Linked DNA regions of Arenibacter algicola. The protein of the gene in region 2 interacts with the protein of the main gene of each other region in a pairwise test. Links are inferred from orthologs where the notes say so. Each region holds a gene or a part of one and is shown on either strand. Other genes may lie near its edges.

Region 1 (4,138 bases), 1.8 Mb from region 2 along the record:
GAAGGCTGAACTTCCCGAAAATATAACCCCGGAGATTGGAATGACATTAATTGCTCAGAATCCGGACGGAACTGAGAACCAATTGCGAATTACCGATGTTAAGGAAGAAAGTATTGTTATAGATGCCAATCATGTATTGGCCGGGCAAGACCTTACTTTTGAATTGGAATTGGTAGCCATTTTATAGGAGTAGAGATAATAGGTATTGGCTCTCCATTATGAGGGGCTATGCTTGTGTAACAATAAGACCGTCTATTTTTTGGACGGTCTTTTGTTTTTACATAGCACAAGGTTCAACCTAAGTTGGGAATGAAGCTTTATTTAAATCTTTCCCCTGTGCAAACAGCTAGATATATTAGTAATTCCCATTCAAAATAGATAGAACAAGAGCTTTTGTTAGGGGTTTATTGGATGCTTTTGCCTTGACTTCGTCAAATGTAAATCTAAAATCGCATCCCTTCGTATAATTACTACAACCGTAGGAATTTTTACCTTTTACAATTTTCCCTTCTTTGCATTTGGGACAGCCGGGAGTATCGGTATCCAGTTTTTTCTTTGGCTCCAATACCAATCCATATTGTTCATCAAACCGTACTAGGCCCTCAATATCCTCGGCACCATTGTATCTAAACCCTTTTAAATTTACCGTACAACCTTTTTGGAGTAATCTTGTGAACTGATTTTCCGAGATTTTTTTGTGATGAAAGACAAAGGGGAGTAAAAAATTGCAACCATTTTTATATTCACTGCAGCCATAGGCCGACTTCCCCTTTATTAGTGTACCGTTTTTACATTTAGGGCAGGTTTCCGCTGTGATGGCGCCGGTATTGGTCTTAGTTTTTTGGAGTACCGTCTTTTTGTGTTCCAAGGTATGGGAGATATTGGCACGTTGGGTCTCACTTCGTACTTCATAAACCAATTCGTCTACCATCTTCTTCATGTTGGCTATAAACATGCCGGCACTGAACATACCTTTTTCTATATCCTTTAATTGCTTTTCCCATAAGCCGGTCAGTTCTGCAGATTTCAACAATTCGTTTTGTATCGTATCAATCAGTTGTATGCCGGTTGGGGTTGGTAGTATCTGCTTCTTTTTTCTTTCTATGTACTTGCGCCTAAATAAGGTTTCTATAATATTGGCACGGGTTGAAGGTCTACCAATTCCGTTCTCTTTCATGAGTTCCCGCATTTCATCATCATCAACTTGTTTTCCGGCCGTCTCCATGGCTCTTAGCAAGGTGGCTTCCGTATATTGTTTGGGTGGTTTGGTCTGCTTTTCCAAAAATGAAGGTTCGTGAGGACCTTTTTCACCTTTTACAAAATTGGGTAAAATTCCAGTTTCCTTTTTTTCTTTGGTATTGGCAGTCTCAAAAACAATTCGCCAGCCTTTTTTAAGGATTTCCTTCCCGGTTGTTTTAAAAGAGATGTTGGCTGCCTTACCAATGACGGTGGTGTTGGAAACTTCACAATCATCGTAAAACACAGCAATAAACCTCCTGACGATACTGTCGTAGACCTGCTGCTGGGCTGCGCCTAACATTATTTCAACACCAGTGGGTATGATCGCATGGTGGTCCGTTACTTTTTTATCATTGAAAACCTTGGTGGATTTCCTGATCTTCTTTAACAAGAGGGTAGAGGTCAACTGTTCGTATTGGGTTAGATTGCGAAGTATTCCTGCCACTTTGGGATAAACGTCATTAGGTAAAAAAGTGGTATCCACCCTAGGATAGGTAACTACTTTTTGTTCATATAATTTCTGGACAATCTTAAGTGTTTCATCTGCCGTAAATCCAAACTTGGTGTTGCAATACACCTGTAGACCTGTTAGATCGAACAACTTTGGAGCGTATTCCTTGCCTTTCTTTTTGGTAATGCTGACAATTTCGAATTCGTGTTCCTTTACTTCCTTGGCCAGAACTTCCCCGTCTTCCATTTTCAAGAAACGGCCCTCTTCATAATTAAAAACGGTCTCCCTATACAGTGTTTGCAGTTCCCAATAGGGTTGGGGTGTAAAACTTTCTATTTCCTTAAACCTATTGACCACCATGGCCAAGGTAGGGGTTTGTACCCGCCCAACAGATAACATTTGTTTGTACCCCCCGTGTTTTACGGTATAAAGACGTGTGGCATTCATTCCTAAAAGCCAGTCCCCTATGGCGCGGGAAAACCCGGCATAATAAAGATTGTCGTAGTCGTGGGAAGATTTTAACTTGGTAAATCCCTCCTTAATGGCCTCGGTGGTTAGGGATGAGATCCATAATCGCTGTACTTCGCCCTTATAATTGGCCTGATGTAAAACCCAACGCTGTATTAATTCCCCTTCCTGTCCAGCATCCCCACAGTTGATTACCACTTCCGCTTTATCAAATAGACTTTTTACAATATGGAACTGTTTTTGGATTCCCGCATTGTCCACCACTTTTGTTTTAAACTTATCCGGGAGCATGGGTAGATTGTTAAGGTCCCAACTTTTCCAATGTGGCTTGTAATCGCTAGGCTCAAATAAAGTGCAGAGATGTCCAAAGGTAAAAGTAACTGCGTAACCATTTCCTTCAAAATATCCGTCGTGTTTGGTGTTTGCCCCTAATACCTGAGCAATTTCCCGAGCAACACTAGGTTTTTCCGCAATACAGACCTTCACTTTTATTATTGTTTTGAATGGGTGCAAATTACTTAATTTATACTGAACCCCCGCATCCGTTTAGTAAGGTATTTTCCTCAACATTTATGTTGGGTATATTAACTAATCTGGTTTTGAAGTATATCAGGAAAAATCTATTAAGACGATCCAGATAGATAATATGTCAATGGAAAATGATACATTTAAGGGATATTGGATTTGAAATTCTTAATTGTGGATTACTATAATCAATAAAAATGAACATATGAAAAGTATAGTGTTGGTCGTTACCGCCTTTTTAACACTGATTAGTTGTACTTCCCAGCCCTCCAAAAGTCTATTTAACGGGAAGGATTTGGAGGGGTGGCATGTAGATGTGCCGGAAATGGACAATAATCCCAATGCCGTAAATCCATTTATAGTTAGGGAGGGGATGTTGGTGAGTTTGGGAGAACCCCAGGGTCACCTTATTACCGATGCCATTTATCAGGATTTTAGATTGGAAGTGGAATATCGTTTTGCCGGGAAACCAGGTAATTGTGGTGTGTTGGTATTTGCCTCCACTCCTAGATCTCTATATGAAATGTTTCCCAAGTCTATAGAGGTTCAAATGATGCATGAAAATGCCGGCGATTTTTGGTGCATTGTTCAGGATATCACGACCGATGATATGCTGGAAAGGCGCGGACCTAAGGAAGAATGGGGGATCACCGAAGGTAAATTGCGAAGAATAAAAAATCTAACCGATGGTTCCGAAAAACCATTGGGTGAATGGAATTCCATGACCATAGAATGCCTTAAAAACTCCATAAAGGTGTGGGTAAATGGTGATTTGGTAAATCATGGCTATAATGCTACTGTAAGCAGTGGAAATATTGCTTTGCAGGCCGAGGGTGCCGAAGTGGAATTCCGAAAAGTACTGCTTACACCCATTTCGAAGCTCAGTGAAACGGCGCCCTGATATAAAAGGCCTTGTTTTATCCTGCCATATTTAATTTGATTTTTAGTTTTGTTCTATCATAGAATTGCTGCCTTAAAAGGAATATACTTTTAACTACCAGGTTTAGAATGCCCATCTTTTATTTTGTACCTTATTAATTATTAATAGGTTATGCTTTAAAAATAAGAGCAATGAATTATAGATCTCTTCTCATTTATGGCCTTGCGCTTTGTTTCTCAGGTATACTTATTGCCCAAAACGATTACGTTATGCAACGGGAGCAGATGGTAAAGACACAGCTTCAAGCCCGGGGAATAAAAGACCCTTTAACCTTATATTCCATGACAAATGTACCTAGGCATGAATTTGTGCCAAAAAACTTGGTAGAACATGCTTATAGGGATGGGGCACTGCCTATAGGAAGCGATCAGACTATTTCCCAACCTTATATTGTAGCATTCATGACAGAAACATTGAAATTGAAATCGACCGATAGAGTTTTGGAAATAGGAACAGGATCGGGTTACCAGGCAGCGGTATTAGGTAAAATTGTGGATTCAGTTTATACTATCGAA
Region 2 (8,431 bases):
CAATTCTTGACTTTCAAAAATAACGACCCTTCCCGGAAAGGGGGCAATATGTTTTGCCTCTTCCCCATTTTCCGTGGGTAAGTATAGTACCAATTCACCACCATCTTTATCTGCCACCCAATCTGGTTCATTTAGATAACAGACCATGGAAAGTTTACGCCTATCATCATTCTGAAAAGTGTCCAAATGCCTTTTGTAAAAAGTGCCTTCAGGATATATGGCATAGTGAAATTCCTTGAATAGGATTCCCATAAAACAGGTCTTGTTCAGATAATTGGCCAATTCATTAATTTTTAGAAAAAACTGTTGTTCCAGTATATCCTTACTGCTTTCATCCATCCACAGGATAAAATCGCCACGGATTGCCTTTATGATCAATTCATTGACACGATTTCCTATAGCTGCTTTTTTAAATTGATCCTCCTCATATTTGGCCAGGAGTGAATCCCTTAATTGGGCCACATCCTCCGGAGAGAAAAAATCATCTACAATACTGTATTTCTGTATTAGGATATCATCTATCACTTTTTCAAAAAGAGGATTCTCCTTAAACTCCAGTTGTTCAAATAGTTCTGCCAAGTTTGTATGGTTTTAAAAATCGGACAAAAATAGACGAAAATGCTATTGGTTTTACACAGCATGTTAAGTGTGTCTTAATTGTCCCTAAACGTTTATTATTTAATTGTAATGTTTATTATTGATTTTTAGCTTATTCCCTGATTTCTAATACATTTTCATTAACTTTTGGGCTTCAATTTCCAAATTACTCTATAAATGAAACATGTTTTACCCTCTATTTTGTTAATTATGGCTTTTCTAATGGAAAGCTGTGGAGATAGTAATAAAAGTACTGATACAGCTGTAAATAAAAAGTGGTACAAAGGTAATCTTCATACCCATTCGTTCTGGAGCGATGGGGACGAGTTTCCTGAGACTATTCTGGAGTGGTATAAGTCGCACGACTATCAATTCATTGCCCTATCGGACCATAATACCGTTTCTATGGAGGAAAAATGGATACAGGTCAGGGAAGATTCCATTTATCAAAAAAGCTTTGAGAACTATTTGGCAACTTATGGGGAGGATTGGGTAGAGCATAAAACGGACTCCGGAAAGGTGCATGTAAAATTAAAGACGTATACGGAGTATAGGGATCTTTTTGAGAAAGCGGAAGAATTTTTAGTCATTCATTCGGAAGAAATTACGGACAGGTACGAGGACAAACATGTACATATGAACGCTAGCAATATTCAGGAAAAAATAGATCCCCAGGGGGGTAATAGTATTTCGGAAGTCATGCAGAACAATCTGGATGCGGTACTTAAACAACGGAAAGAAACGGGAGTTCCTATTATGCCACATATAAATCATCCCAACTTTTATTACAGTATTAGTCTTGACGACATGATATCCTTGAAGGGAGAGCGCTTTTTTGAAGTGTACAACGGTCATCCCATGGTTCATAATATGGGAGATTCAACACATATTTCTACGGAGGAAATGTGGGATCAGATCAATATATCCTATATAACGGCCAAAAAACCCATTATGTATGGTTTGGCAACCGATGATTCCCATAATTACCATAAAATGGGTAATAAATGGAGTAATTCCGGCAGGGGTTGGGTAATGGTACAGTCCGATACCTTGTCTGCTCCCTCATTGATAGAGGCTATGGAAAGGGGCGACTTCTATTCTACCACTGGGGTTACCCTTAAAACTTTGGAATTTGGAGACAAGACCTTGAAGGTGGAAGTGGAACCGGAAACAGGTATTGAATATAATATAACTTTTCTTGGATGTCTTAAAGGGGAAACCGAAGTCAAGGAGTTGAAGGCTGTGAAGGGCGGTTCTGCCAGTTTCGAGCTAACGGATGATATACTCTTTGTAAGGAGTAAAATATCTTCTACAAAACTTCAGAAAAACCCAATAGAGGACATCAAATACGAATCTGCTTGGACACAGCCCATACTCAATGATTAGTTTCCCAGAATAAATTACCTTTGCAGTCCAAATAAATAATATGGGCAACATTCGTATTACCAAACAGTTTAATTTTGAAACTGGACATGCCTTGTTCGGTTATGATGGTAAATGTAGAAATGTACATGGGCATAGTTATAAGCTTTCAGTAACCGTAATAGGGAAGCCTATTACCGATACTGCACACGTAAAATTGGGAATGGTCATAGATTTTGGGGATTTGAAGAGAATTGTGAAGGAAGAGATTGTGGATCAATTTGACCATGCTACAGTTTTTAATAAAAATACTCCGCATGTGGAATTGGCACAGGAACTAACGGATAGGGGGCACAATGTAATATTGGCCAATTATCAACCTACCAGTGAAAATATGGTTTTGGATTTTGCAGATAGAATAAAGGCCAGATTGCCAAAAAACATCAGCCTACATTCTTTAAAGCTACAGGAAACCGACACCTCCTTTGCAGAGTGGTACGCTTCTGATAATTAAAAAGGCCTGCATGAAAACTATTGACGTTCCCGCGGGCAAGAAAATATACTTCTCTAGTGATAATCATTTGGGGGCTCCTACCAAGGACCTTAGTTTTCCACGAGAAAAGAGGTTTGTGGCTTGGTTGGATACCGTAAAAGAGGATGCTTCCGCTATTTTTCTCCTTGGGGATCTTTTCGATTTTTGGTTCGAGTATAAAACGGTAGTGCCCAAGGGCTTTACCCGTACCTTGGGGAAATTGGCAGAAATTACCGATTCGGGCATTCCGGTATACTATTTTGTGGGGAACCATGATTTATGGATGAACGGATATTTTGAAGAGGAGTTGAACATTCCTGTATATCACGAACCACAATCCTTTTTATTAAATGGTAAGTCATTTTTAATTGGACATGGTGATGGTTTGGGTCCTGGGGACAAAGGGTACAAGCGGATGAAAAAAGTATTCACCAACCCCGTATCCAAATGGCTGTATAATTGGTTGCATCCCGATTTTGGCGTAAAACTGGCCCAATATCTTTCCGTAAAGAACAAAATGATTTCCGGGGATGAGGATATTAAATTTCTTGGGGAGGAGAACGAATGGCTGGTGCAATACTGTAGACGGAAACTGGAACAGCAGCACTATGATTATTTTGTTTTTGGGCATCGGCACCTGCCTTTGGAAATACCCTTAAATGATAATTCAATCTATGTGAATCTAGGGGATTGGATTTCCTATTTTACTTACGGCGAATTTGATGGGTCTTCCTTATCCCTGAAGAAATATGAGTCTTCCTTAAGCTGAAATACAAGAGATTTTTCGGTCCATCTAGAGGGAAAATCGGAATACTGTTGATTTACCTGCTTGGCATAGTACAATTCGTACTAAAATTTGTAGTTGCAGCCTGTTAATTGTACAATTTATTGATGCATTTTAGTTATCAAAAAATTAAAATTGATAACTATCATGTTCTTTTAGATCCTTTAACTTCATTTGAAGGGCTATTTTACCCTGCCATTCGTTTTCATCCAATGTAAAAACGGCGCTAACGGTTTTGCTTGATACCGTAGGTAAATGCTTACCTAAATTAAACCCAATTGCATCAATTCCCGACCTCCTGGAGCCGTTATTTTTATCAAAAAGCTTACATTTTAAATGTTTTCCTTCTTGTCCTACCACTTTTGCGTAGCCGGTATCGTTAAGATTTTCTACCATGAAAGTAGGGGTCATATTTCCTGGGCCAAAGGGGGCAAATTGTTTAATAATGCGCATCAGCTTTGGAGTAATTTGATCCAAGTTAATTATGGCGTCTACCATAATTTCAGGAGACATTAGATTTGGATCCATGGTATTGGCAACCACTTCCTCAAATTTGGCTTTAAAGGCCTCGTAATTCTCTTCAAGTAAAGTTAATCCGGCGGCATACATATGCCCACCAAATTGTTCAATGGTATCGGAACAGCCCTCCAATGCCTCATATACGTCGAAACCTTTGATGGATCGCGCAGAGGCTGCCAATTTATTGCCGCTCTTTGTAAAGACCAAAGTGGGCCTATAATAAGTTTCAATGAGACGGGAGGCTACAATTCCGATTACCCCCTTATGCCAGGTTTCATTGTATACCACTGAGGTAAAACCTTCCTCTTCTTTGTTTTCTTGTATCTGTAATAGGGCTTCTTGGGCAATGATCTGGTCTAGGTTTCTTCTGTCCGTATTGTATTTCTCTATTTCGGCGGCAAAAAATTCGGCCCGTGCCAAATCGGTTTCCTTTAACAGATTAACCGCGTGTTGCCCGTGCTCCATGCGCCCTGCAGCATTAATTCGCGGAGCAATTATAAAAACCACGTCTGTAATGGTAAGGACTTGTTTTTTTATCTGATTGATGATCGCCTTAAAACCGGCTCTCGGATCTTGGTTGATTACTTGCAGCCCCCAATAGGCCATAACCCGGTTTTCCCCTGTAATGGGCACTATATCTGCCCCTATGGCTGTAGCAACCAAATCCAAATAAGGAACTAAATCTTCAATAGTTTCCCCTTTATTGCTCCCCAATGCCTGGATCAATTTAAATCCTACCCCACAGCCACAAAGTTCGTCATAAGGATAGGAACAATCCGCTCTTTTAGGGTCCAAAACAGCTACTGCATTTGGTAAAGTATTCCCTGGCCTGTGGTGATCACAGATAATAAAGTCGATACCCTTTTCCTTTGCATATTCTACCTTCTCAATGGCCTTAACCCCACAATCCAAGGCAATTATTAGGGAAAAGCTGTTATCCTCGGCAAAATCTATACCTTGATAGGAAACCCCATAGCCTTCGTTATATCGGTCCGGGATATAGGTGGCCACGTTGGGGTAGGTGCTTTCCAAATAGGAGGAAACCAAGGCTACTGCCGTAGTGCCATCCACGTCGTAGTCACCAAAAATCAAAATATTTTCCTGCTCTGCAATGGCCCTTTCTATTCGTTCCACGGCCTTGTCCATATCCTTCATTAAAAAAGGATCGTGAAGGTCTGAAAGCTGTGGCCTAAAAAACCTTTTGGCATCCTCATAGTTGGCAATGCCACGCTGTAATAATAGTTGCGCTACCAGATCTTCCACGTTTAGGGCCGCGGCTAACGCGTCAATTTGTGGTTGTTCGGGTTTTGGTTTAATGGTCCATCGCATGGTAATTACTCCTTTAGCCTAATTCTATTTTTAAATACTTCTTTGCCGTCTATTACAACTTTTAGATAGTAGCGCATTTTAGGCAAATAGGAGAGGTCATATGTAAAAATACCCTTTTTGAAATTTAAGTAGGTATGGGTTTCCACTATTTTTGTCTCATCTTCCTGTTGGGTAATAATGACCTCCACATTTTTTTCGTCATTGGCAAAATAATCCAATGTTACTGGACCCTCGGTTCTGGCAGGGAACATATTTATGGATGGTTCATTGTCCAAATGATAGGTAACCCCAGGTTCTACTCTAAAGTTATACATAATATGGCTCCCAAAGTCGGAATTGAAATGTTTTATGGCCTGCCCCAAAGTATCCAATAGTTTAACGCTACCATTGCCATCCTTTGCCCTGAACCAAAACTCAAGTCCATCCCCTCCTTTATCATGTAACTTAAAAGTATAGTTACCCTTTCGAAGTCTCAGGGTATCCGAATAGATGGTGTAAGGTTTAAGATCTACACTATCTCTTTTGAATATTGGCTTTCCGTAGCTATCGGTAACGGAATATTCATTTTGGCCGGGCTTTTTATTCGTCTTAAAATAGATAATAACGGACTCGGGCAAGATATTGGGTTTGGTATAGACTGAGCTTTTGGAATTATCCAAACCGTAACCATCTTTTTTGCCATTAGGCCTTTTTAATTCTACAAAAAAGCGGGTAGACTCTTTATCACTAAATATCTCTTCGGGCAAGGTTAATAGGGCGGTTTCCCCAAAAGGAATGTCTCCTTTCCATTTAAATTCTTTTGGTTTCTGCCCCTCTAGAAAATAATTTATTACCAAAGATTTTAAATTGTTCTGGCCATTATTCTTTATCCGGATAATGGGAAAAGCTCCCGTTTCATTTTTTCTACTGTGTATTTTTTCGTTGGAAGGGGATATGATATCCACTAAAGCAACGTCATTTTCGGAATTTATCTTGCCATATTCCAGAACATAGGCCACTAAAAGTTCTTTTGCACTTGGCTTTTCCGTTTCATAGGGTTCCATATTAAGGTCAATGGTAAATTCTTGTCCTGAATTTAAGTCAAAACTTACCTCATCTGGTTGCAATAAATAACCGGGGCACCAATTGGCCCGGTCAAAGATCCAGGTCCCGGCTTGTGGATATAAGGGGTTATCTCCACATTCCATCCATAATTGTTTTCTATCGATTACCTTGCCGTTATACAGTATGTCACGGTATTTGTCACAAAATTCCCCACAGCCATTGGCATCCATCCCATGTCCTGTCTGATGAATTTTTACCTTTCCAAAGGAGGATTGGGTACTGGCCTTTAAAGCAACTGGTACCAAGTGATTTTCAATGGGATCTGATTTATCTCCATAACTATAATTGCCATCGTAGACCTTATGTATGGCCAGTTGCTCGGCAACGGGAGTCCCATAAGTAATTTCAAAATCTACGGTAACCTTCCATCCGCGGGTCTTATTGTCTTCGTAACCTGTATGTATATAATCTACCTCGAGGCTATCCCTTAAAATGGGACTAAAATCCGTAATGTCCACTTTCCAATCAAATCGCCAATCTTCCTGAAATCTGCCGCCATAGGGTGTAAGCATTCTAGCAATTTCATAGTTGGTGGTGTCATTCTTTTGCCTCACTTTAATATGGTCAACATAATCCCAGTCTGCACAGCGCATATTGTCAGGGCATTCAAAAGTAAGATTTAAGATTATCTGCCGAATTTCCTTGTTTTTGGGAGGAAAAACGGCCCAATGCTTATAACTATTTTCACCTTTTGACGGATCGGTAACAATGGTTTCCTGGATGTGGGATATTATATTTTCTGTAGCTTGGGCATGCAAGTTTTGTTGTACCAGTATAAAACCGGCTAACAGATATAGAAATCTTTGGATCATAGTAAAAAGAAGAAAGGAAACTATTATTTATCAAAATAAGTCTTAATCTCCAAGGTTGCGAATTGACGGAACATTTCCATTACCCCACAATATTTTTCAACGGAAAGATCAACCGCTCTTTGCAATTTTTTTTCGTTGAGGTTAGCTCCAGTAAAATGATACTCTACCACTACCTTGTCGTAAAATTTAGGGTCCTCCTCGGTTAGGTTGGCAATAGTCTCTATTCTAAACTCTTCCACCTCCAATTTCATTTTTTTAATTAGGGAAGCAACATCCAGACCGGAACAGCCGGCCAAAGCGGTCAACATAAGGGCTTTAGGCCTGTATCCCATGCCTTCTCCCCCATTTTCAGGGGCTACATCTATAATTAGGTTGTTTCCGGACGGATTATTGCTTTCAAAGGCCATATTACCAAGCCATTTGGTAGTGATTTGATTTGTCATGTAGGTGTTTTTTTCGTTACTTGTATAGGTCAAAAATACGCATAATTCACAAATCATGTCCCTTGTAGACCCTTTAGATGCCGATCATGATTCAGCGACCAAAAAGTTGGCTGAAATTTTTAATGAAACTTTGGGTTTCTGTCCTAATTCGGTATTGACCATGCAGCATCGGCCCGCTATTTCCAAGGCATTTATTAATTTAAATATGGCGGTGATGGCAAATGAAGGAAGGGTAAGCTCGGCTTTGAAAAGAATGATGGCCTGGGTAAGCAGTAACGCCACTGGTTGTCGGTATTGTCAAGCGCATGCAATAAGTGCCGCAGAACGTTATGGGGCGGAGCAGGAGCAACTGGATAATATTTGGGAGTACAGGACGCATTCTGCATTCTCAGAGGCCTAACGGGCGGCCTTGGATTTTGCATTGGCGGCTTCCCAGGTACCCAATACCATGAATTCTAAAATAAAAAAAGCCTTATATAAACATTGGGATGAAGGAGAGATAGTGGAAATGTTGGGGGTCATTTCTTTGTTCGGATTTTTAAATCGTTGGAACGACACCATGGGCACTAGCTTAGAGGATGGTGCCATAGAGAGTGGGAAGCAGTATTTGGAAAAATATGGATGGGAGAGGGGCAAACACCTTTAGCGAAAATACTTTCTGTTGCAATTAGGGAACCGTCCCATAAAAATCAATTTGTTTTTTGGGGAAGTTCGTTATTCTATAATATCATTACAGATTTGGGCAAAAATAAAAAGGCAGAGCATAGCTCTACCTTTTTCCCCAAATCTTACCATGAACTTAACCTACTTATGCTATGGTCCTCCAAAAGTAGAGTAATGTATGCTGTGGAAAAAAGGTTTTAGATGAATGTCTCTTTAATAAGTTGAAATACTTCTTATTCGATAAACAGTAGATTATATAGGATGTAATACAGCGGGGTCTGTATAT

Evidence for each region.
Region 1: the proteins of recJ (region 2) and U735_RS0113490 interact in binary tests that used the Escherichia coli proteins (3 or more experiments, as listed by UniProt). The link is inferred for Arenibacter algicola from one-to-one orthologs.

What each region holds. Positions count from the first base shown.
Region 1 is NZ_JPOO01000003.1:749,386-753,523, reverse strand. The notes cover bases 1-2,960. They hold U735_RS0113490 (DNA topoisomerase 3), read right to left. Parts: upstream 2,645-2,960; coding sequence 356-2,644; downstream 1-355. Other genes in these bases: U735_RS0113485 (3-keto-disaccharide hydrolase), read left to right, coding at 2,889-2,960; U735_RS0113495 (FKBP-type peptidyl-prolyl cis-trans isomerase), read left to right, coding at 1-187. In the rest of the region: more of U735_RS0113485, read left to right, coding at 2,961-3,584; U735_RS0113480 (protein-L-isoaspartate(D-aspartate) O-methyltransferase), read left to right, coding at 3,755-4,138.
Region 2 is NZ_JPOO01000003.1:2,535,912-2,544,342, reverse strand. Bases 2,765-5,721 are described here. They hold recJ (single-stranded-DNA-specific exonuclease RecJ), read right to left. Parts: upstream 5,124-5,721; coding sequence 3,405-5,123; downstream 2,765-3,404. Other genes in these bases: U735_RS0121475 (peptide-N-glycosidase F-related protein), read right to left, coding at 5,129-5,721; U735_RS0121485 (UDP-2,3-diacylglucosamine diphosphatase), read left to right, coding at 2,765-3,260. In the rest of the region: U735_RS0121500 (2OG-Fe(II) oxygenase), read right to left, coding at 1-579; U735_RS0121495 (CehA/McbA family metallohydrolase domain-containing protein), read left to right, coding at 775-1,983; U735_RS0121490 (6-pyruvoyl trahydropterin synthase family protein), read left to right, coding at 2,024-2,473; more of U735_RS0121485, read left to right, coding at 2,493-2,764; more of U735_RS0121475, read right to left, coding at 5,722-7,039; U735_RS0121470 (OsmC family protein), read right to left, coding at 7,063-7,482. UniProt on the Escherichia coli protein: Single-stranded-DNA-specific exonuclease.